Linked DNA regions of Blastopirellula marina. The protein of the gene in region 1 interacts with the protein of each later gene in a pairwise test. Links are inferred from orthologs where the notes say so. Each region holds a gene or a part of one and is shown on either strand. Other genes may lie near its edges. The genes, in order: rsfS and C5Y96_RS26175.

The links.
Region 2: the proteins of rsfS (region 1) and C5Y96_RS26175 interact in binary tests that used the Escherichia coli proteins (3 or more experiments, as listed by UniProt). The link is inferred for Blastopirellula marina from one-to-one orthologs.

The regions. Positions count from the first base shown.
Region 1 is NZ_PUIA01000017.1:249,419-260,075, forward strand. What follows is about bases 1-2,944. They hold rsfS (ribosome silencing factor), read right to left. Parts: upstream 1,708-2,944; coding sequence 1,294-1,707; downstream 1-1,293. Other genes in these bases: argS (arginine--tRNA ligase), read right to left, coding at 1-1,137; C5Y96_RS06985 (PIN/TRAM domain-containing protein), read right to left, coding at 1,854-2,924. Outside these bases: dgt (dGTP triphosphohydrolase), read right to left, coding at 3,073-4,170; excinuclease ABC subunit UvrA, read left to right, coding at 4,586-7,450; C5Y96_RS07000 (zinc-ribbon domain containing protein), read left to right, coding at 7,604-8,134; C5Y96_RS07005 (hypothetical protein), read left to right, coding at 8,276-9,247; peptide-methionine (S)-S-oxide reductase MsrA, read left to right, coding at 9,686-10,222; C5Y96_RS07015 (hypothetical protein), read right to left, coding at 10,238-10,657. UniProt on the Escherichia coli protein: Functions as a ribosomal silencing factor. Interacts with ribosomal protein uL14 (rplN), blocking formation of intersubunit bridge B8.
Region 2 is NZ_PUIA01000094.1:49,949-60,607, reverse strand. The notes cover bases 4,933-7,878. They hold C5Y96_RS26175 (ATP-binding protein), read right to left. Parts: upstream 6,995-7,878; coding sequence 5,870-6,994; downstream 4,933-5,869. Other genes in these bases: C5Y96_RS26170 (HEAT repeat domain-containing protein), read right to left, coding at 7,040-7,878; C5Y96_RS26180 (DUF5682 family protein), read right to left, coding at 4,933-5,873. In the rest of the region: C5Y96_RS26190 (response regulator), read right to left, coding at 1-2,048; C5Y96_RS26185 (VWA domain-containing protein), read right to left, coding at 2,306-3,511; more of C5Y96_RS26180, read right to left, coding at 3,525-4,932; more of C5Y96_RS26170, read right to left, coding at 7,879-8,854; C5Y96_RS26165 (SWIM zinc finger family protein), read right to left, coding at 8,890-10,332; C5Y96_RS26160 (hypothetical protein), read right to left, coding at 10,511-10,659.

The DNA.
Region 1 (10,657 bases):
GCGGATGATCATCGGAGCCTTGAATCCGTCGAGGAACACGCACGTTGCCCCTTGCGACTCTTTAGCCAAGCCCCGCCGCTCGAAGTCTTCGACCACGGCGGCTAGGCGATCGTGATAGAAGCTCTCGCCCAGCTGGTGATCGAACGTCACGTTCAGCCGCTCGTAAACCCGCTTGATTTCGTCTTCGCAGAACGGCAGGAACTCTTTCCACAGAGCGATGTTTTCGGCATCCCCTTCATGCAGCTTGACCGTTTCCTGCAGGACGGCTGTGCTGATCTCGGCATGCGCTTCGGCAAGCTTCTTCAGCTCGGGCGAATCTTCGGTCTTAGCGATCTTGGCCTTGGTCGACTCAATTGCTTCATTCAGGTCGCCAATCTGCGACTGAAAACGGCCCACTTCCTTCTTCTGCTTCTTCGCTTCGGCTTTGTCGGCAGGCTCTGGTGCGTTCTTGGCGGCTTCGTACTCGGCCGTTCGCTCGGCGAGCTTCTCGATCAGCTGCGGTAGCTCCTTCTTCGCGTCGAAGTAATCCATCAGCCCTCGCACCTCGCGGTAGATCCGCGACAGCTCCGGCACCGGGGCCGCTTTGTAGGCGTCTTTGTCGGCGAAGTGCTTGTAGCCGTAGATGATCATCCCGAACTGGGTTCCCCAGTCGCCCAGATGGTTGTCGCTGATCACACTGTGCCCGACGAACTTCAGCGTGCGGCACAGCGCGTCACCAATCACGGTGCTGCGGATGTGCCCGACGTGCATCGGCTTGGCCACGTTCGGCGAAGAGTAGTCGACCACGTACGTCCGCGGGGCTTCAACCTTTTCGATACCAATCCGCGAGTCAGTCTTCGCGTTTTGCAGCTGCTGCTGGATCCACTCTTCGCGGAGCTTCAGGTTGATGAAGCCAGGTCCGGCGACTTCTGGAGTTTCGCAGATATCTTCCACGTTCACCGCCGCAACCACTTCGGTAGCCAGATCGCGCGGGCTCTTGCCGAGCTTCTTGGCCAGGCCCATCGCGAAGTTGGCCTGGTAGTCGCCGAACTTGGGATCGCCAGCAGGGCGAATCATTTCCAGCAGCGGGCCCGCGTCGTCGGCAAGCGGCTGCAGCACTGGCTTAAATCGGGCACGAAGCAGAGCAAGAATATTCATGAAAGTCGCTTGCAGCTTGAATGTGTCAAAGTGTTCTCAGTCTTGTCCCCTCGCCCCTCAGGAGAGAGGTTGAGGGGTGAACTGGGTACCCGCTTCTTCAACCCTCCCCCTTGGGAAGTGAGAGGGGACAGGAATGAGATGAGCGGGCCAGGTGAGTTATTCGCCTGGGTTTCGCAGGATGCCGGTCAGGTCGATCTTTTTGGCATCGGCCCATAGCTGTTCCAGCTGGAAGTACTCGCGGGTTTCTTCGTCGAACAGGTGGCACACGACCGTGCCGTAGTCCAACAGAATCCAGCGGCTTTCATCGTACCCTTCGCGGCCCATGCGGCGATCGCCGAGATCTTTTTCGAGCTTGTCGTCGATCTCTTCGCTCATCGCGTGCAACTGCCGACGGCTACCACCGGTACCGATGACGAAGAAATCGAAGATCGGCGTCAGGTGCCGCATATCGAGAATGCAGATGTCGCGGCCGTTGTTGTCTTCGATCACCTGGGCGGCTGCCTTGGCGAGTTCAAAGCTGGCGTTGTTGTCGTTTTCGGAAGTTGCTTCCGGCTTGTCAGATTCAGTCACGCGAGTATATGGGGACTTGAGTAAATGGATATTTGCAGGCTGGCTACCGACGTTTTCGGCAGATAGCCACCTTTGGCGTTTGAAGATGGCCATCGACTAAGAAGCCGTAGCCATCCTACGACGGTGGAGTTACCAACTTGTTGCTATTAGGCCGTGGCGTGCGTCTTCTGACCGCCACCGGAAGTGCCTCCTTCGTTCGCTTCATAGCGTCCGAAAATCATGCGTCCGGCACTGGTTTGCAGCACACTGGTCACCAGAATGCGGACCTGGCTGTTGATGTGATCGCGACCACCTTCAACCACAATCATCGTGCCGTCGTCCAGGTAACCGACGCCTTGGCTGTCTTCTTCACCCTTTTTGACAATCCGCACCGAGAGATGTTCACCCGGCAAGAAGACTGGCTTCAAGGCGTTGGCGATCTCGTTCAGGTTGATCACTTCCACGTTGTGCAGCTTGGCAACCTTGTTCAGGTTGTAGTCGCCGGTGACGATCTTTCCTTCCAGCAACTTGGCCAGCAGGACCAGCTTCATGTCGACCGGTTGTCCTTCCATGTCCGGCGTCTCGCGGTCGTGGATCTTCAGGTCGACCTGATCGTTATTGCGCAGACGATTAAGGATGTCCAAACCACGACGGCCGCGACTGCGTTTCAGCTTGTCGCTGCTGTCGGCAATGCCCTGGAGTTCCGCCAGGACGAATCTGGGCATGATCAGCACATTGTCGAAGAAGCCGGTCTCGACGACGTCGGCGATGCGTCCGTCGATCACGATACTGGTATCCAGGACGTACGGCTTGGGACCCTTCACTTCCTTGGCGAATTCAACATAAGGAATGATGAAGCGGAAGTCGTCCTTCGTCTGCAGCACCAGACTGATACAGCTATAGCACAGCACCATCCCGACCACCAATTGCAGGGCCCGGTGCGCGGTAACTGCCCCGGGGTTATCGGCCGGAAACCAGACCTGCGTGATCAGGCCCAGGATATAGGTCAGCGAGAGCCCCACCAGCAGCCCGAAGTAAACCCCGGAGATGGTGTCGTATCGCTTGTTCTTGACGAAAATATCGATGCCAATGACCGACAAGGCCAGCATCATGACACCCACGAACGCAGGCCAAGGATTTTCCTGAAGTGCGCTACGGAAGGTATCGACCCGAATGACGGTAATACCGACACCGGCAGCCACCAGGATAAAAACAATTCTAAGTACGATCAGCGCCATGGAGAGCCTGCAGGAGACGACCAAAAACGAGAAGTTCGCGACGGCAACCCTCGGTAAGGCAGGTCGTGCTCCCCTTAAAAGACAAACCTAATCTCAATTCCAAGTGACGTATTCTACCCCGCATTTGCGGCGAAAGCATCCCCATCGACTAGCGAAAATGGGCGTCAAACTCCCGTTGGCAATAAGAATCGGTCATGGTGGCAATGTAGTACCCAACGGTGCGGGGCAGCCCCCAAACCTCGAACCAGTCGGCACATTTCCCGCGTACCAGCTCAGGACGGCGTAAATACCCCTCGTACATCTGCCGCAGTTGGTCCTGACCCCGCTTACGGAACGCCACGATCTCGGGGTGGCGGTAAACCCGATCGAAAAGGAACTGTTCTAGTTGGGTTTTGCGGGCACGCAGGTCGTCGCTTACCGTCACGATCGGCTCGCACATCTCGGCTTCCTCCGGCGAGCCTGGGTTCCACTTGGCAATCCGCTCCATGGCGGTCTGCATGACGTCGGTCACCTGGATGTCGATCAACTGGTGAATGACCATCTTCCGCAGCCGACGTCCGCTCAATTCTCCATACCGCTGATACGCTTTTTCTGCACTTTGCGCGAACAGCGGTACTTGCATCAACTCGTCGAACCGCACCAACCCCAGTTTGAGCGCATCGTCGGCATCGTGGGTGTCGTACGTAATACTGTCGCAAGCCTCGACCGTCTGGGCTTCCAGCAGCGGCCGTAGGAAGGTCATCTGCCGCTTGTCGACCCGCGTGATCTGCCCTTCAAGCACCTCGTGCGTGAGATTCAGCCCGTCGTAATAGGGGCTGCGCGTTTCAAGATACCTCACCAGCACCAGGCCAAACGCGTTGTGCGAGAACCCTCCGCAATCGGCCATACATTCCTGCAAAACTTCCTCGCCGGTATGCCCCAGCGGAGGATGCCCCAGATCGTGCAAATACCCCAAAGCCTCGATCAACTCTTCATTCAGCCCCAGGCTGCGGCCGATGGTGCGGGCCACGTTGACCACTTCAATAGTGTGCGTCAGCCGTGTGCGGTGGTAGTCGCTGACATTCATGAACACTTGAGTTTTATCGGCCATCCGGCGAAACGCACTGCTATGGATGATTCGATCGCGATCGCGCTGAAACGGAGAACGATACGGTTGATCCGACTCGTCGTGCTCGCGGCCGCGCGATTGTTTGCTCCGCAGCGCATAAGGAGCCAGAAGCCGGTCCTCGCGCTGGTCGTAATTCATGAATTGGTGCATACGTTTCGGTCGTAGTTTTCAGTTTGAAGTGTTCAGTTTTCAGGAGGCGAAAATTGCAGGAAGTCGCCGTGATTGTTTCTTTTATCTCGTTGGAAAAACAGGGCCCTTGTGTCATGCCTGACACGTCCTTTCCCAGGGCTCTCTTCACCCTAACCCTCTTCCCAAAGGGCCAAGGGGACAGGAGTTAGGTCGATGGGCCGTTCCGCTTGACCAACGTCTTGCTGAAAACGGAACACCGAAAACTGAACACTCAGTCATCCCCACTAGTTGCCACTTGGGGTGGGCCCTGTTAGCCTGAACTGAATTGTTACTCATCATTTATACCTTTAAGGTCGAGATTGCCCCATGGCAGGGGCAAGGCGAGAATCTCGTCCTTATCCGCCCAGCATGATTGTCTGCCATCGTGGATTTCCATCGAGACAAGCTGTCTGCCATCGATCCGACGCAGGATACGTCCTCGATCTGCGTCCGCGGGGCACGTGTTCATAACCTGAAAAACGTCGACATCGATCTCCCTCGAGATCAGTTGATCGTCATCACCGGGCCCAGCGGCAGCGGCAAAAGCTCGCTGGCTCTCGATACGCTGTACGCCGAAGGACAGCGTCAGTATGTCGAAAGCTTGTCGGTCTATGCCCGCCAGTTCCTCGACCAGATGGAACGCCCCGACGTCGACCTGATCGTCGGTTTGCAGCCAACCATCTGTATCGACCAGCGAACCGGTAGCCAGAACCCCCGTAGCACGGTCGCCACGATCACTGAAATCTACGACTACTTGCGTCTGCTGATGGCGCGGCTGGGGCTGCCTCACTGCTGGAAGTGCGATCGACCGATCACGCAGCAAACGGCCGAACAGATTCAAGATCGCCTGCTGGCTCTGCCGGAAGAAACCAAGCTGATGATCATGGCCCCGATGGTTCAGGGGCGTAAAGGGGCCCACAAAGAAGTCCTCGATCGCATCCGCCGCGAAGGCCTGCTGCGAGTTCGCGTCGACGACGAGGTCTACCAGATCGACGAAGTCCCCGAGCTCAACCCGAAAAAGAACCACACCATCGAAGCGGTCGTCGACCGCATCATCATTCGCGAAGGGCTTCGCGCTCGTATGAGCGACTCGGTCGCCATGGCACTGAAGCTGAGCGAAGGTCGGCTCCTTTCCTGCCATCTGGATACCGACAAGGTCGATGACAAGCATCCCAAGGGAACATGGATCGATCAGATCTTCAACACCGAGCTGGCCTGTACCGAGTGCAACATCAGCTTTATCGACATCGAACCCCGCACGTTCAGCTTCAATAGCCCTTACGGCACTTGCCCCAAGTGCGAAGGCCTGGGCATTTGCGAAGAGTTCGACCCCGACCTGGTCGTACCGGAACGCGACATGTCGATCGACGAAGGAGCGATCGCACCATGGCGCGGCCTGACCGCTTCCGCAATTTCCAAGGTCAGCAAAGGGCTCGATACATGGCTCGGCAAGCATAAGCTTGACCGCACCACCAAACTCAGCGACTGGAGCCAGGAAGATCGTACCAGGCTTCTTTCCGGTGAAGGGAGCACCTGGCAAGGCGTGCTGATCGCCCTCGAAAAAGAATACGTCACCACCACCCGCAAAAAGCGGATCGAACAGCTTGGCAAGTTCCGCGGCAAGCTTCCCTGCCCTGCGTGTCACGGGGCTCGTCTTCGCCCCGAAGCCCTCGCCGTTCGCGTGGCCGACCACAACATTCACCAGATCGTGCGTCTGAGCATCAACGATGCCCGCACCTTCTTCGACGACCTCGAGTTCGACGAACACGAAAGTCTGATCGCCACTCCGATCGTCCGCGAGATCTCCAAGCGGCTGGCCTTCCTGGAAAAGGTGGGGGCCGACTACCTCACCCTCGACCGCGCCGCCGATACGCTCAGCGGTGGCGAACTGCAGCGCGTGCGTCTGGCCACCGGCATCGGTAGCGGGCTGGTCGGTATCTGCTACATCCTGGACGAACCCTCGATCGGTCTCCACTCGCGCGACAACCACCGCCTGATCGAAGCCCTGGTTGAACTGCGTGACCATGGCAACACCGTCATCGTGGTCGAACACGACGAAGCGATCATGCGTGTCGCCGATCGCCTGGTCGACGTCGGCCCTGGTGCCGGCAGCCGCGGCGGGCAGATCATTGCCGAAGGAACGCCTGAAGTCGTCTCGCATGTCGAAAGCTCGATCACCGGGCAGTACCTCAGCGGCCGCACGAAGATCGATGTGCCCCAATCGCGCCGCAAGGTGGCCAAGTCGCGGATGATCTCCATCGAAGGAGCCACGACCAACAACCTGAAGGACGTCGCCGTGCAGATTCCGCTGGGCGCTTTCGTCTGCGTGACCGGCGTCAGCGGCAGCGGCAAGAGTTCGCTCGTCAACGAAACGATCACGCCGGCCCTGCTGCGCCGCCTGGGGCAACCTTCGCAGCGACCAGGCGCGTTCACCAGTCTTCGCGGCACCAGCCAGATCGACAAGGTCATCCCGATCGATCAGTCCCCCATCGGCCGCACGCCGCGCAGCAACCCGGCCACCTACACCGGCGTGTTCGACGAAATTCGCAAGGTGTTCGCCGACACGCGGCAAGCCAAACAGTATGGCTACAAAGCGTCCCGCTTCAGCTTCAACGTGAAGGGGGGCCGCTGCGAAGAATGCCAGGGGCAAGGCCTGAGGAAGATCGAAATGAACTTCCTGCCAGACCTGTTCGTCGAATGTCCCCAGTGTCATGGCAAACGCTTCAACCGCCAAACGCTACGAGTGAAATACAAAGACCTCTCAATCGCCGACGTGCTGAACCTGCCGATCGAAGAGGCGTCGGACTTCTTCGAAGCCGTCCCCACCATCCACCGCGTACTGGCAAGCCTGTGCGACGTGGGACTGGGCTACCTCTCGCTCGGCCAACCGAGCACCACCCTTTCCGGCGGTGAGGCCCAACGCATCAAGCTCGCTACCGAACTCGCCAGAACGGAAACCGGCAGCACGCTGTACGTACTGGACGAACCAACGACTGGGCTGCACTTCGAAGACATCCGCCGGCTGCTCTCGGTACTGAGCCGCCTGGTCGACAAGGGGAACACGGTCCTGGTGATCGAACACAACCTGGACGTGATCAAAAGCGCCGACTGGCTCATCGACCTCGGCCCCGAAGGAGGCTCCGGCGGCGGTCACATCATCGCCACCGGCACCCCGGAACAAGTCGCCGAAATAGAAACCAGCTACACCGGCCAATACCTCAAGCCACTACTCAACGGCCACGAGAGCTAATAACAAACGACCCGCGGCAACATCCGGTCCCCTCGCCCCGCCGGGCAGAGAGCTAGGGTGAGGGGGCGAACCAGGTACCAGTCCCATGTCTCTTCCAGTCGAAAGCCAGGCACACGCAACTCAACCAACGGCATAGCCGGCCGAGGCCCCTGCATGGATATCTTCGGAGACACCGACCCGAAATTAATGCCCCGTCACCTCTTCGGTGGTGCCTATCAGTTGGACTATGCGAGTGCAATTCGAGGCAATCCGGCGAAACAGAATTTCTCGGTCTGCCCACGGCATTGGTATCTCGACGCGATCTACCAGTGCGGCATGTGCCGTGAGAACTTCACCTGGACCGCCGCCGAGCAGAAGACCTGGTTCGAACAGTGGCACTTCTGGATTGATTCTGTCCCCAACCAGTGCCCCAAATGCCGAAAGCTACGGCGCGACGCCAAAGCGGCCCGGCAAGAATACAACGCCATCGTCGAACAGGCCCGCCACGGAAACGACCTCGCGCTGAAGGCCCGCGTCCTGACCTTGATCGATGAAATGACGACCACCGACGACCAGTTGCCTGAGAAGATCAAAGCAACGTACGAAGTGTTTGCCTCGCAGTTGAAAAATTCAAAGCAGCCCGCGGATCACGCGGATAAGAGCACACAAAAACTTTCTTCCAAAAAATCTCCCCCAAACATTTGACATGTATACACATGTTCACATATCTTAGGGAAACCCCTGCGATTCCCCCTCGAATCCAGGACCTGGAGACAGATCCCCCGAATACCACGCCCAAGTCTGCTTGGGCGTGCGAACACCGTTTTAACTCAACCCACAAGAAACATGTCCCATCCCGACCAACAACCTGAACAACACGGAGCCGGCCATCACAGCCAGACTCCGCAGGTTGCCGTGCGCGATGGGAACCGCATCATCTGCCCCTGCTGCGGCGAAGTCCTGATGGTCATTCCCGATCGCCCGATCGAAGAGATGACCATCTTTCAACAGGCAACGCAGGTCCGCGTATCTCCCAAAGGGGACCCGCGGCGAACGTGCGCGGCGTTGGAAGAAATGATTGCCCGGCAAGAGGCCGAGGAACGGGGCGATCACAAACCTCCGCAAGAGGAAGAACCGCCGCCGGAACCGTTCGTCTACGTGCCAGACCCCAACCGGCTAACGTACCGGGCAGACCCGCTCGTCGAACCGATCGACCCCGAGGTCGCCGCCCACCAGTTCCCCGACATGCGACCTCCCTGGGTAGTCCCCCAGGCCAAGAAACCGCGGAAACCGCCTGCGTACCGAGCACCGCGCGAACGCGACGACAACACGCGCGAACGGGAATGGCAACTGCGGCGCATGAAACGCCCGCCCGAAGAGGCCTGGACGTACGAGTTGGCGCGGCTCTACGCGTGGACCTATTACCGATTGCAGAAGCTGGACCGGCAATTGCAGGGAGAAATCTGCGCGAAGCAGGCCGAGCTGGATCGGCTGGAACAAGAGTTGTTCGAGTTGAACCCGGAACTCCAGCCCTTCAAATCGCAACCACGACAACCAGCGCTAACGGCAACACGTTTGCTAAGTGAAGCGAATGTGAGCGCCCCATCACTTAGTGCGCACGAGCTACCAACCGGCGCTCCGCACGCCCAAGCAGACTTGGACGTGGCACCCGGGGAATCGTCTGGTGTGTCGTTCGAAGCGATGAGCAACGTTTCATCTGGCGAGTTGGTTCACGCGTCATCTGCCAAGCCGATCGACGAGCCGACCGTCGAGTTTAAACACGAAACGCCTCATGCCAACGAACGCGGCCCGCCGTGACATGTCAGCTCCAACGGAGCGACCGCTAATAGCCAGGGGCGGCAGCCCCTGGAAAGCGATCGAATCAAAAACATCTTAAGCCCTGAAAGGGCGGCCGAACCGGTGCGCGCACACTCGGCCACCCCCTTGGGGCTGGCGAGAAGAAGATTGCGCGCGAACATGGCGTTGCCATAATGGACAATCTTCATCTCAAAGGCCGCGGGTTAGCGTTGTGCCGGGTGCGACTGGCTGCGCTGTTCGCGTCCGACGTTTTCCATTGGAATGTCTGCTGGCGAAACACACCCGAACTCTCTCCCCGCCGGGGCGAGGGGACAGGATTTGCTGCGCGCGTTTATAATACAACGCAGACCGATCTTTTGACTCTCACCAAGACGCATCAGCCAGGGGTGACCTCTTCCCTGACCCAGGGGCGTCTCTTGATTCCCAGGACAGCAAACTATGGCAGATCTTCAAACGGCGACTTTTGGCGGCGGGTGCTTCTGGTGCACCGAGGCGGTCTTTCTGGAACTGCGCGGCGTTCAGCATGTCGAGTCAGGCTACGCCGGAGGGCACGTTGCCAATCCGACCTACGAACAGGTTTGCACCAAAACAACCGGTCATGCCGAGGTGATTCAAATCACGTACGATGCGGAAGAGGTCAGCTATGAAGACCTGCTTGAGATCTTCTTTCAAACGCACGATCCCACCACGAAAGATCGCCAAGGGAACGACGTCGGCCCGCAGTATCGCAGCGCGATCTTCTACCACAGCGAAGAGCAAAAGCAGTTGGCCGAGGCCTTCATCGCCAGGCTGAATGAAAGTGGCGCATTCCCGGCCCCGATCGTTACGGAAGTCACCGAGATCAACAACTATTACCCGGCCGAGAACTATCATCAGGATTACCTGGCCAACAATCCCAGCAACCCTTACTGCGCGATGGTCGTACGCCCGAAGGTCGATAAGTTCCGCAAGCAGTTTGCCGACAAGTTGCGATAGTAACTCCCCGACGCGTCAGCTTCGCATGTATAAATCAGGCATCAAATACACGAACGGACCGACGCCTGTGAATGCAGCAGCCAGCACGACCGACAAGTGTGCGGATGTGATTTTGTTCCCGACGATCCGCTGGTGTAGGATCCACAGTGGCAGAAACAAAAGCGATCCAGCCAGGAGCATGCCAACGATTGGCACGGGATCGATCTCGATGCCACGCAGACAGGCCGTCATGCCCATGCCCGTCAGAATGGCCACCAGGTACATCCGCAGAAAAAGACGAGGCGCGAGTTTGGGAGACTCGTTGAGGATGTAGCCCAGGATGCCGGTCGTAACTGCGGTCATCAAAGGAGCGTAAACCCAAAGCTCCGCCAAGGGCGAAAAAGGCTTAACAATCCATCGCATCAGGTCAGCACCCATGGTTGTGTTCTGGCCTAA
Region 2 (10,659 bases), on another replicon or contig:
AGCAGTGCAATTGCCAGGCGTTGATTGGCCCGATTGTCTTCGGCCAAAAGAACCTTCAGTGGACGAATCTTCGGCAAGCCTCCTATCGATTTGACTTCGTTTTCATCCTCAGGCGAGGCTACGCCGAGGGCCACGATGATGGCATCGAAAAGCTCGGACTGTTTCACCGGCTTCATCAGAAACGAACTGATCCGCAGGTCATCGCAACGCTTACGTGTTGTCGGGCGCTCGGAAGAGCTTAAAACAATGACCAGCGTATCCTTCAGGTTCGGAATATCGCGGGTTGCGGCGATCAGGTCGATTCCGTCCTTACCGGGCATTTCCACATCGGTTAGCAGCAGTGAGTGAGGGTCGCCAACCGCATACGCTTCCTTGAGAAGGATCAAACCCTCTTCGGCGTCGGCGGCAAGCTGGGTGCGCATTCCCCAACTGCGTGCGATCTCATCCAAAATGGTACGGTTGGTCGCATTGTCATCGACAATCAGGACACGCGTACCTTGAATACGGGCCGCCGCTCGGGGATGCGGGATCCGATCGGCGCGAGTCACGGGGAAGGGGGCGGTGAAATGGAACGTGCTACCCGTACCAATCTGGCTTTCAACCCAGATCTTGCCCCCCATTAACTCGACTAGTCTGGCACAAATGGCCAGGCCAAGGCCGGTGCCGCCGTATTGCCGTGTCGAGCCGGTGTCGGCCTGTTCGAAGGCTTCGAAGATCGTGCCTAGCTTATGGTCTGGGATGCCGATTCCGGTGTCACGGATCTGAAAATGAAGATCGACGTTGCCGTTGTTTCTCGACTCGACCGAGACATCGAAGTCGATTTCACCCTGCTCGGTGAACTTAATCGCATTGCCAACCAGGTTCACGATAATCTGGCGAAGCCGATGCGGGTCTCCTTCGATGACCGCGGGTACATCGGAATCAAAGTGGCAGGTCAACTCTAACCCGTTACCACCGGCCCGTACGCCCAGTGGCTTCATCATGTCACCCACCGTTTCGCGCAGATCAAACGGTTTGCTGACCAGATCGAGTTTACCTGCTTCGATCTTCGAGAAATCGAGAATGTCGTTGATGACCGATAGAAGCGACTCTCCTGATTCGTGCACCATTTTTAGGTAGTCTCGCTGCGTCTGGGTGAGCGACGTATCCAGCAGCAGTTCAGCCATGCCAATGACGGCATTGAGAGGCGTGCGAATCTCGTGGCTCATGTTCGCCAGGAACTCGCTCTTAGCGCGGTTAGCCTCTTCGGCGGCTTCTTTTGCCTTCAGCAGGGCATCGACGGCCATTTGGCGTTCGGTAACGTCCCAGAAGATGGCCTGGGTGCCTACAATGTTTCCGTGGGCATCCCGAATGGGGGACTTGATGACTTCGACCCACGAGGTGTGGCCGTCGGTCGTGTTGACTTCGATATCGCGGAACTGCTTTCCCGATTCGGAAACCTTGCGGTCATCCTCGCGGAACTTTTCGGCCACCTCTACCGGCGAGAGGTCGAAGTCGGTTTTGCCCAGAATATCTTCGATGACGTGTCCTGTGAATTCACTGTAGGCTTGATTGGCAAAAATGAATCGCCCGTCGAGATCTTTCTGCAAGACACATACAGGGAGCGAATTGACCAGGCCTCGGTATCGAGCTTCCGAGTTTTCAAGTGTGGATTCGACCAACTGGCGATGCGTGCGTTCGATCGCATAGCGAACGCAGCGCGTGAGGGAATCAGGGTCGATATTCGATTTCGGAAGGCAATCTTGCGCACCATCCTGAATGGCCCTGGCGGCCAGGTCACGGTCGACTCGATCCGAGAGGACTACAACCGGCAGGTGAGGCGACTTGGCATGCAGCGATCGAATCGTTTCTAAACCATGGCTGTCGGGCAAATCGAGGTCGAGCAATATGACATCGATCTTTCCATCGGCTAACTTGGCGAGACCCGTGTCGAGACGATCGACGTGGACGACCGAGAAGTTCTCTGCCGCTTCGAGAAGATAGCGTTCGACGAGCCCAGCCTCTTTGGGCGAGTCTTCGATCAGGAGAATGCGGATATTTTCAGGCATCGCGCAGCGCATCCTTCCCCAAGGGGTGCCGACCATCCTGGTGGCATACGACTGATGTGGTGATGGTGTGACAAGGCAAGCAAAAACAGTGGTTAGGGCAGTTTTAGCCTACTATCTATTCTAAGAGAGCGAAATCTTGCGAAAAGACTTTTGTTCTAATCTTTTAGGGACAAACCAATGGCTGTCTGGTTGTGAAGTGGGCACCGTGAAGGATTATGTTGCCAGGCCAATCCTGGTAGGTTTTGCCGGATAAGGGGCTACTTGTCGGTTGCGGTCTCAGCGAATTTCTTCAGGTCGTTGCCGCGTAAAACAGCCTCAAGCATGTCTGGCAGGCGGTTGGGTGTACAGGCAAAGCAGGGCATACCTAGCTTCGCCAGCTTGTTGGCCAGATTCTCGTTGAACGAAGGCTTTCCCTGGTCGGAAATGGCCAGCAGACCAATCGCTTTGAGGCCTCCTTCCAACAGGGCTTCCATCTTGCGAACGAATCGGTTCTCGTTGGGGCTTGTGTCGTAGAGGTCCCCTAAAACGATGTACAGCGTCTTGTCAGGCGTATGCATGAAACGCTCGCAGTAGCTCGTTGCCATCCAGTAGTCTTCGGCTCCACTGAGCTGCACCCCGAACAGCAGGTCGACCGGGTCGTGGCAATGCTCGGTCAGGTCAACCACCTCTTCGTGGTTGAACGCAACGACATGCGTTTCCACAGCAGGCATACTAGCCAGAATGGCCCCCATAATTCCACCGAATATTAGCGAAGAGTGCATCGATCCTGATTGGTCCATGGCAATGATAATGTTCCAATCGTTCTGCCGCTGCTGTCGGCTGAAGAAGGAGATTTGCTCAGGAATGATCGTCTTGAGAGTCGGATTGTAGTTTTTGATGTTTTGCCGAATGGTCCGCGTCCAATCGAGATTTGGCAAACTGCGAAACGGCGAATGCCGATTGCGGTTGAGTGCTCCGCGAACGGCTTGCACGAAACGTTGTTCCAGACGCCGGCGAATGTCTTCGACAACGGTCCGTACCAAATCTCGGGCGGCATCTTTTGCCTTCTCTGGAACGAGGTTCTTCAGCTCAAGCACGGTACTGGCCAGGTCCAGTGATGGTTCGACCTTCGAGAGAATCTCGGGCTCGAACAGCAGTTCCTTCATGCCCCTGCGCTCGATCGCATCGTGCTGTATCAACGTCACGACATCCGTGGGGAAGAAGGTCCGTATCTGATCGAGCCATTTGGCAACCTTAGGCGTGACGCGCCCCTTGGAAGGGCCATGTCCGACTCGCTTCTCCCCAGAAGCCCAATCTTCTTGGGAAAGCTCTTCATCACCGCCGCCACCGTAGATCTCGGCCAATGCCGCGTCCATTTCCATCTGCTCGGCCGACAAGCTGCAGCCAGGCCCCATGCTGCCAAGCGATTCTTGCGAAGCGGCCCCCAGGATCAGACGCCAGCGAGCGAGTTGTTCTGCATCCATGTTTGGCAGCCTCCTAAAAGTCGTCGAAATCGAATTCGTTCAGGTCCGATAGCTTTTCTTCTTCCTCTTCGCTCAGCGGAGCTTCGAGCAGTTCAGCGGTCTCGTCCTGATTAAGCCCCCAATGTTCTGCCAGGTTTTCGCAGATTTGGCGTCGTTCGCGGGGAACGAACTGCGTAAACGCACGTCGCAAGAAGACGAGTGCTCGTTTGAATTGGTCGTCTTCCAGGGATGCCACATATTCAGCCAACTGTTCCCATAACGTCTGCCTAGCCAGTAAGGCGTAGCGATTCCGCTGGGCAAGTCCCTCAAACCAGCCGGCTCCAAGATCGGCCGGAACGCCTGGGGATAACCGCCGTGAGACTTCACGCGACAGAGCTTCGTTGGGAATCAGGCCGCGTTCCAAGAGCAATGCACATGCATAGCCTGACAATAGCGGATTGCGATCGTCGGAGTCCGCGAGCTGTTGCAAACGGTCCGTCCAAAGATTCTCCTCGACCCGCTCGGCGAATTCCAAGCCAACACGGTTTACCTGGTCGATTGCCTCTAGCAAAGTCGATGCCGCACTATCGTCGCAGTTTGCGGCTGAATAAAGTGCCAACGACGCTTCGACGAACAGTTCTTCGATCAAGGGAATGAGCGGCTCTGGATCAAAGCGGCGGACGCTGCCATAGCGTACTACCTGAGCCAATTCAAAGGCCGCTTGCGCGATGGCGACAAAGTCGGAAGTCCCGGATGAAAGTTCCTGCAGCCGCTGACGAGCCTGATCCATGGCTTCCATCATGCCGCACTGGCAAGCATCGTTCACCAGCTTCGCCGCGTCAGCGATGGTGCGGCTTTTCTCCAGCAGCGTGTTGAACCGGAAGGCGGTTGCCAGGAGGATGGTTTCTCCTTCCAGTACAGCTTCAACTAGGGCGATCTCGCTCTCAGGCGACCACTGGATGACCCAGCGTTCGGCCCATGTTGTTGACTCTTGTCGGGTATGCGTCCAAGCAGCGAAAGGAACGCCAAGCATCCGCAGGCGATGAAACAGGGACGAGCGGTTGAGATCAAGGAAAGCTGCTTCCTCGCTGGAGACTTGCCGGTTCTCACGAAGATCGAGATCTAAGGTTTGCTCGACCGCCGTCTTGTATTTGGCAAGCTTGAGCCGCTTCAGTTCTCGCTCGAAATCGGCCTGGATCGATGTCTGACTGACCCCCTCCGGAAGTTCGCCTATCTCGGTTCCAACATCGACCCGGACCAATGCTTCTTTCACGGTCGTCAATTCGCCGTGGCCTAGCAGAGTAATCGCTGCGTCACGCAAATCGGCAAGGGTAGGGGCTTGGCCTCCGTTGAGTGCCGAGAGAGTCTCGGCCAGGCGAACCCCTTCAATCACCTCGGCCGTCGAGCGATGTGTGCCCGCTTTTCGCAAGTTGATCGCAACCTGGGAAAGATAACGATGGGAAAGACTTCGGACGTTTCCTTCGTTGAGCGACCGCCAGAGCAACTCGAAATAGGCCGGAGCCCGATTGCCAGCACCGTAGCCTGACTGCGAGGAGAGCTTGAAATACGAGTAGGGCATCAATGTCAGTTTGCTCGACCGTCGACGCAACGAAGCCAGTTCTTCGTCGGTCATCGCGGGAAGATCGCCACGCAGTACGGGGGCATGGAACGCACCGACAACGGCGACGATCTTTTCCGGAGGTGTGCCTGCATCAATGGTCTGCTGGATGCGCCGCCGCATGTAGGCTTCGCGTACGAGGTTCTCTGCCCGCCAATGGGGACGGTCTTCCTCCAGGTCGCGCACGGCAGCGCCAAACTCGTATGACGAACCACGGTAGCTTCCCCGAGCCAAGTTATGTTCGAAATGGCGTTCCCAGTAAGTCTCGAAATCGGTTTCACCAGCTTGGTTGGCTACTTGCTGGTAAAGGGACAGTTTGGGCTGCTCTATCGGGGCGGCAACTTCGTCGGGGGCAGAAGACTCGGCCTCACCTGTTTCGCTCTCGGTTGCTTCCAATGCTTCCCGACGCTGCTTCTCGCGACGTTCGTATTCAGCATCGATCAAGCCGAGGAAACACTCCGAAGGAAGATCGAAGAACTGGGCATCGACCTTGTTCTCGGCTGCCCAGAGGATGGCCTGGTACTCGGGGCTATAGCGGGCAAAGGGAGTAACGATCGTACGAACGGGTAGCGTGTCAGTGTAGGCCAGAATCGCGATCGGGGGACGCGTCGTCTTGCGGGTCATATCCCCGACCAGCGGCGTGGCGTCGTCGATCCCTTCGACAAGAATCACCTCGGGGCGTATCTCGTCGAGGTAGGCGCGCAGTTGCCATGCTCCCATCGGTGAAAGGTGACGCACGCCAAAAACGGGGATCTGCCAGCTCACGTGTTATGCTCCGAGCAGGCGGTGTAAAGTGGTCGCCATTGGGTGCCCCGCTTCTTTAGCACGTTCGATAGGTACTCTTGCCAGGCGATGCGATCCTTTTCTTCGTCTTTCACCACGGCACCTTGCAGGCCCGCGGCGATATCATCCGCGGAAACGCTACCATTACCAAAGCTGGCCGAAAGGGCCATGCTATTAGCGAGCACCGAAATCGCTTCTGCCGTGGAAAGAACGCCGGACGGGGATTTCAGCTTGTTTTTGCCATCAAGGGTTTGTCCGCTGCGCAGTTCGCGGAAGATCGTAACGACTTGCTCAATGGCATCGGCTGCCGGTAGCTCGGACTTGAGGGCCAGGTTCGTTGCCAATTCCTGCACACGTTTGCCCACGATCTCAATCTCGGTTTCGATCGAACTTGGTGTGGGTAGGACGATGATGTTGAACCGCCGCTTGAGAGCAGCCGACATGTCGTTTACGCCGCGATCACGCGTGTTGGCCGTGGCAATGACGGAGAATCCCTTTTGAGCTGGGACTTCGACTGCCAGTTCCGGGACGGAAAGCCGCTTTTCGGATAGCAGCGAAATCATTGCATCTTGCACTTCGGAGGCACACCGCGTGATCTCTTCGAACCGGGCCAGGCTGCCACTTTCCATCGCGCGAAAGATGGGGCTTTTGATCAATGCTTCCTTGCTGGGGCCATGGGCGATGAGCATCGCGTAATTCCAGGTGTAGCGAACCTGTTCTTCCGTCGTGCCGGCGGTCCCTTGGACAACTTTCGTTGAATCACCGTTAATCGCCGCGGCCAAGTGCTCTGAGAGCCAGCTCTTGGCTGTACCTGGCTCGCCAATCAACAGCAGAGCTCGGTCGGTTACGAGCGTGGCGATGGCGATCTCGACCAGGCGGTTATGCCCGATGTACTTGGGGGTGATGTCGAGTTTGCCTGCCTTGCCGCCGCAAATATAGGTATGCACGGCCCTGGCCGACATCTTCCAGCCGGGCGGTTTGTCGTGCTTGTCTTCCTTGATCAGGGCCTCGATCTCTTCGGCGAACATTTGTTCGGCTGGGGCACGCAGATCGCCAGCGCCTTCTGAACTATTCGCGGCGGAGGAAGTCGACTTCTTCGCCATGGGAGGATCCTTGCTTAGATGTTAGTTGATATCGATAGGTTGGTATCAGCGTCGGTTTTTCAATTCGGCCACCGCCTCGACGTAGTGATCCGCTTCGTTCTCGGGAAGTTCACCGAGCAGAGCTTCGAGCTTAGGCAAAGCACTTTTGTCGAGGGCAGGAATGAACCGCGCCAAGGCATATCCAAAATATGCCGTGCCACGCTTGCTTGTGTCGCGGATCGTTTCAATGATCAGGTCCGCTGAATCGGGATGCTCCGAGCGGACGATGGCCAGCATGACGTCCATCAGATGGTAAGCGACCGTTTTCTTTTTCAGTCTGCTTTTCAGTTCAGACTCAAGTGCCTTGTGGCATTCCTTGTGCCCCGGTCGCGCCAGCACGTAGACGATCTCCATGTATCCGTGCTTTGTGGCCAGGTCGAGCCAACGCGGGTCCATTTTTTCGCGATTGCGAATAGCTTCTTGTTCTCGTTCACTGTTATTGAGGTTGTACCAGTAGTGGTAGATGGACTGAACCTGATTACAAATGACCTGACTGATGGCTTCGGCCTTGGACTGGGCTTCCCGCTTCTTTGATTTCGCCGTCTTGGCGTTCACAAGGTAGATGTGGAAGACTTCGTAGAACTGAGCCGGAGTCCCTTGCTTTAATGTTGCTTCGGCAGCAATGGCTAGTTCATAATCCTCGTAGGTTGCGTGTTCGGCGATGAGCAACTCGCGCGTCTTGTTACTGCATTCGGACATGCGGGCCAGGACGTGGTCGGAGCAGGTTTTGGTGCCGTTTTTACCCTCGGCCTTGGTTATGGCCGCACGCTGAGGGAACAGTTCCAGAAGAAGCTTTTCGGTTTCTTTGTCGGTACGTTTCTCTAAAGCTTCCAAGAGTGTAACAAGGCGCGTGTGAGCGGCCTCGTGTGCCTTCTTGTCAGCCTCTTTGGTATCGAGCAGTGTTTGCCACGCTTTACGTGTTTCGTCCAACAGTACCGTCACGGCGTCCGGGTGTCGGCTTTTAAGCCCCTCGCGAACTGCCCGCAAGTGTCCTTTCTCTCGTATTCGCTCGATGAGGTATTTCGCCGCGTCGCTGCTTTCAATTCCGGCAAGTGCCGAGAACGCCGCGTCGCGTACCTTGGCGGCCTTGGCCTTCGACTGTTCGATCAGAAAGGGGACGTTCTTGGGATCTCGTAGCTTCGAGATCGCCACGATCTTTACTTCGCTCGATCCATCTTCAAGCACTTCATGGATGATCGATTCGGTGCCATCGGGATCGACCTGATGCAGGAGCGAAAGTCGACGGGCATCGCCTGCACCCCCTTTGCGGTCGAACTTCTCGAGTACGATGGGAACAATCGCCTTGCCATACTGCGGCAGGATGGTCCGCTCGACCAAATCGCCTACTTCATGGTACGAACCATCGAGTGCATCGATAGCTGGCCCAAGGAGCCGCGGATCGGGGAATGGATCTTGGGAAAGCGATTCTTGCAACAGTTCCAGACGCCCCGAGCCGGAGGTGGTCAATGCCGTGGCAACGGATTTCATCAGACTGGCCGGAGTCCGTTTGGGTAGCAGGCCTGCGCCGATTTGCTCGACGGGTTCCAGTTCCCCCTCGGTTCCGACTTCGCCTTGCGTATATAGAATCGCATTGACGAGCGTGCTTAAATCGAGCAAAGCTTCAGCGGAAGTGGCTTCGTTGCTCTCGACGACCTTGCTGACCGATTCAGCAACCTTCTTGAAGACCGGTGCTTTTTCCCCGGACTTTTCCAGCGGAGTAATCAGTTTCTTCAGGCGAAAGTCGCCTGGGGCGACGCTGCTGCCGGCAATCGAAAGACGACGCACTTCGTCGTAAACCTGGGCGAGAACCGCGATACTCATCGGAAGACTCCTCCAACCAATTTGGGTATGCGACGTTAATACGTAAGGCGGTCGATCGAAGTAGAAGTGACGATCGACAACGGCTTGACCTGCAGCTTACGCGTGTCGAGGTCATGACGAAATCGTGCTATCAGCGTTTGTTTGGCCAGGTGCGACGACGGCAACAGTGGCAGAAGATTACAGGTACTCGGCTCTTCGGCGAGACCCTTTTCGGTCAGAACCAGACGCTGACCCTGGGTATCTTGCACGACCAAATCGTTCCCTACTCGGCCAATGCGATCAAAATTCAACGCATACACAGGCAGCTTATCGGCCAGCGGTGCCTTGAGCTGATTCTTTACCTGTTTGATGACGTCGGCAAAGCTGTCATGGGCGAAGCTGCAGATTTTCTGGAAGTCCTTTTCTTCCAGCGCACGCATGATCATCCCTTCCCAGCGAATGCGTGGATTCACGTCTCCAGGGTAGACGCACAGTTCGCTTACCTGGACGATTTTGAAGCAACTATCCTCCGCTTTGATATGCTTCGCCGCAGAGTAAGGGCGGTAGTTCTGGGTAAGCTGAATGGCCCCAGTGCTCAGATTCATCCAGGTTCCGGTATCGACCCATTCACGGCGAGCCACGTCGTCGTAGCTGTTGAATGCCAGCTGAACGAGTTCCACTTTGGTTTGCACCAGGCCTGCGTCTTTCAGTTCGCGAAGCTGCCAGGCGTGACCGAGCCAGGCCGCAATCGAACTTTCTGTTTCCGGAGCCAGTTCGGGATCGTCCAGGCGGGTGTGAAGATACGAGCGACCTTGTTTGACCAGCGAATGTAGCCGGCCTAACTGGTCGAGCGCTTCGCTATAGGCGGCTTCCTGGCTTGCAGTGGTTTTGACTTCATCCTCATCGAAGAAGAGTTTCGTGTAATCGTGCAGTGCCGACTGGGCACCAGGCAGGTAGGCGTTGCCTAATTGCTTGGCCTGCTTCTCGATTTCCCTGGCAGACTTGGCGTTCATGTTGCCGATACCTAGTCGTACCAGGTCGAAAGTCAGCTTTTCCAAAAGATCGAGCCCATCGAGCTGGGCTTTGATCTTCTTGGCCAAGGCCGACTTGTTCACCTTCCGTGGCTTAGTGGCATCTTCCTTTTTCTTCTCGGCCCTCGCCGCGGCTTTTTCTCGTTTCTCTTGTAACGCCTCAGGGACTTCGCCAGGCGTAAACGATTTGCCTTCAACGTAGGCGTACAGGAGTCCCAGTGAATGCTTGCAGGGAAACTGCCGACTGGGGCAACTGCAGCGATAGGTGACCGACTCGGGATTGGTAAAGTCGGCTGAGCAAAGATAGGGCGTCTTGCCGCTTCCCTGACACTCGCCGAACAACAGCGAGTTGTCGTCGGAGTGGTGCAGGGCAATAAACTTGTTTTTCAGTACGAGTCCGCGTCCATTCTTGGCTGCTGCTGCATTGGGAGCTGCTGCCGCGATGAAATCCTCATCGATCGATATCATGACATCCATCTCACGCCATGTTGCAGAAAAGATCGTCCATCCAAGACGTCCGCATTTTGGCCGGGTGGTGAGCCATAATCAAGTTAGGGGGCAGCGGATTGCGGAAAATTCCTGAATCCTTAGTCATCAGCCAGCGGCAACGAAACTGCCGCTGACGTAATTTCGCAGTGAAGGGCAACTACTCGTAGGTGAGCTGCCCGGTGACGGTCGCGTCCTTGGCTGATACCAGGCGGATCCAGTAGGCCTGAAACTCGTCAGGGAACGCCAGCGTCTTGCTTTCACCTTTCCCAAGACTCAGCGTCTTGTAGGTGCGCCAGGTGCCGGTTC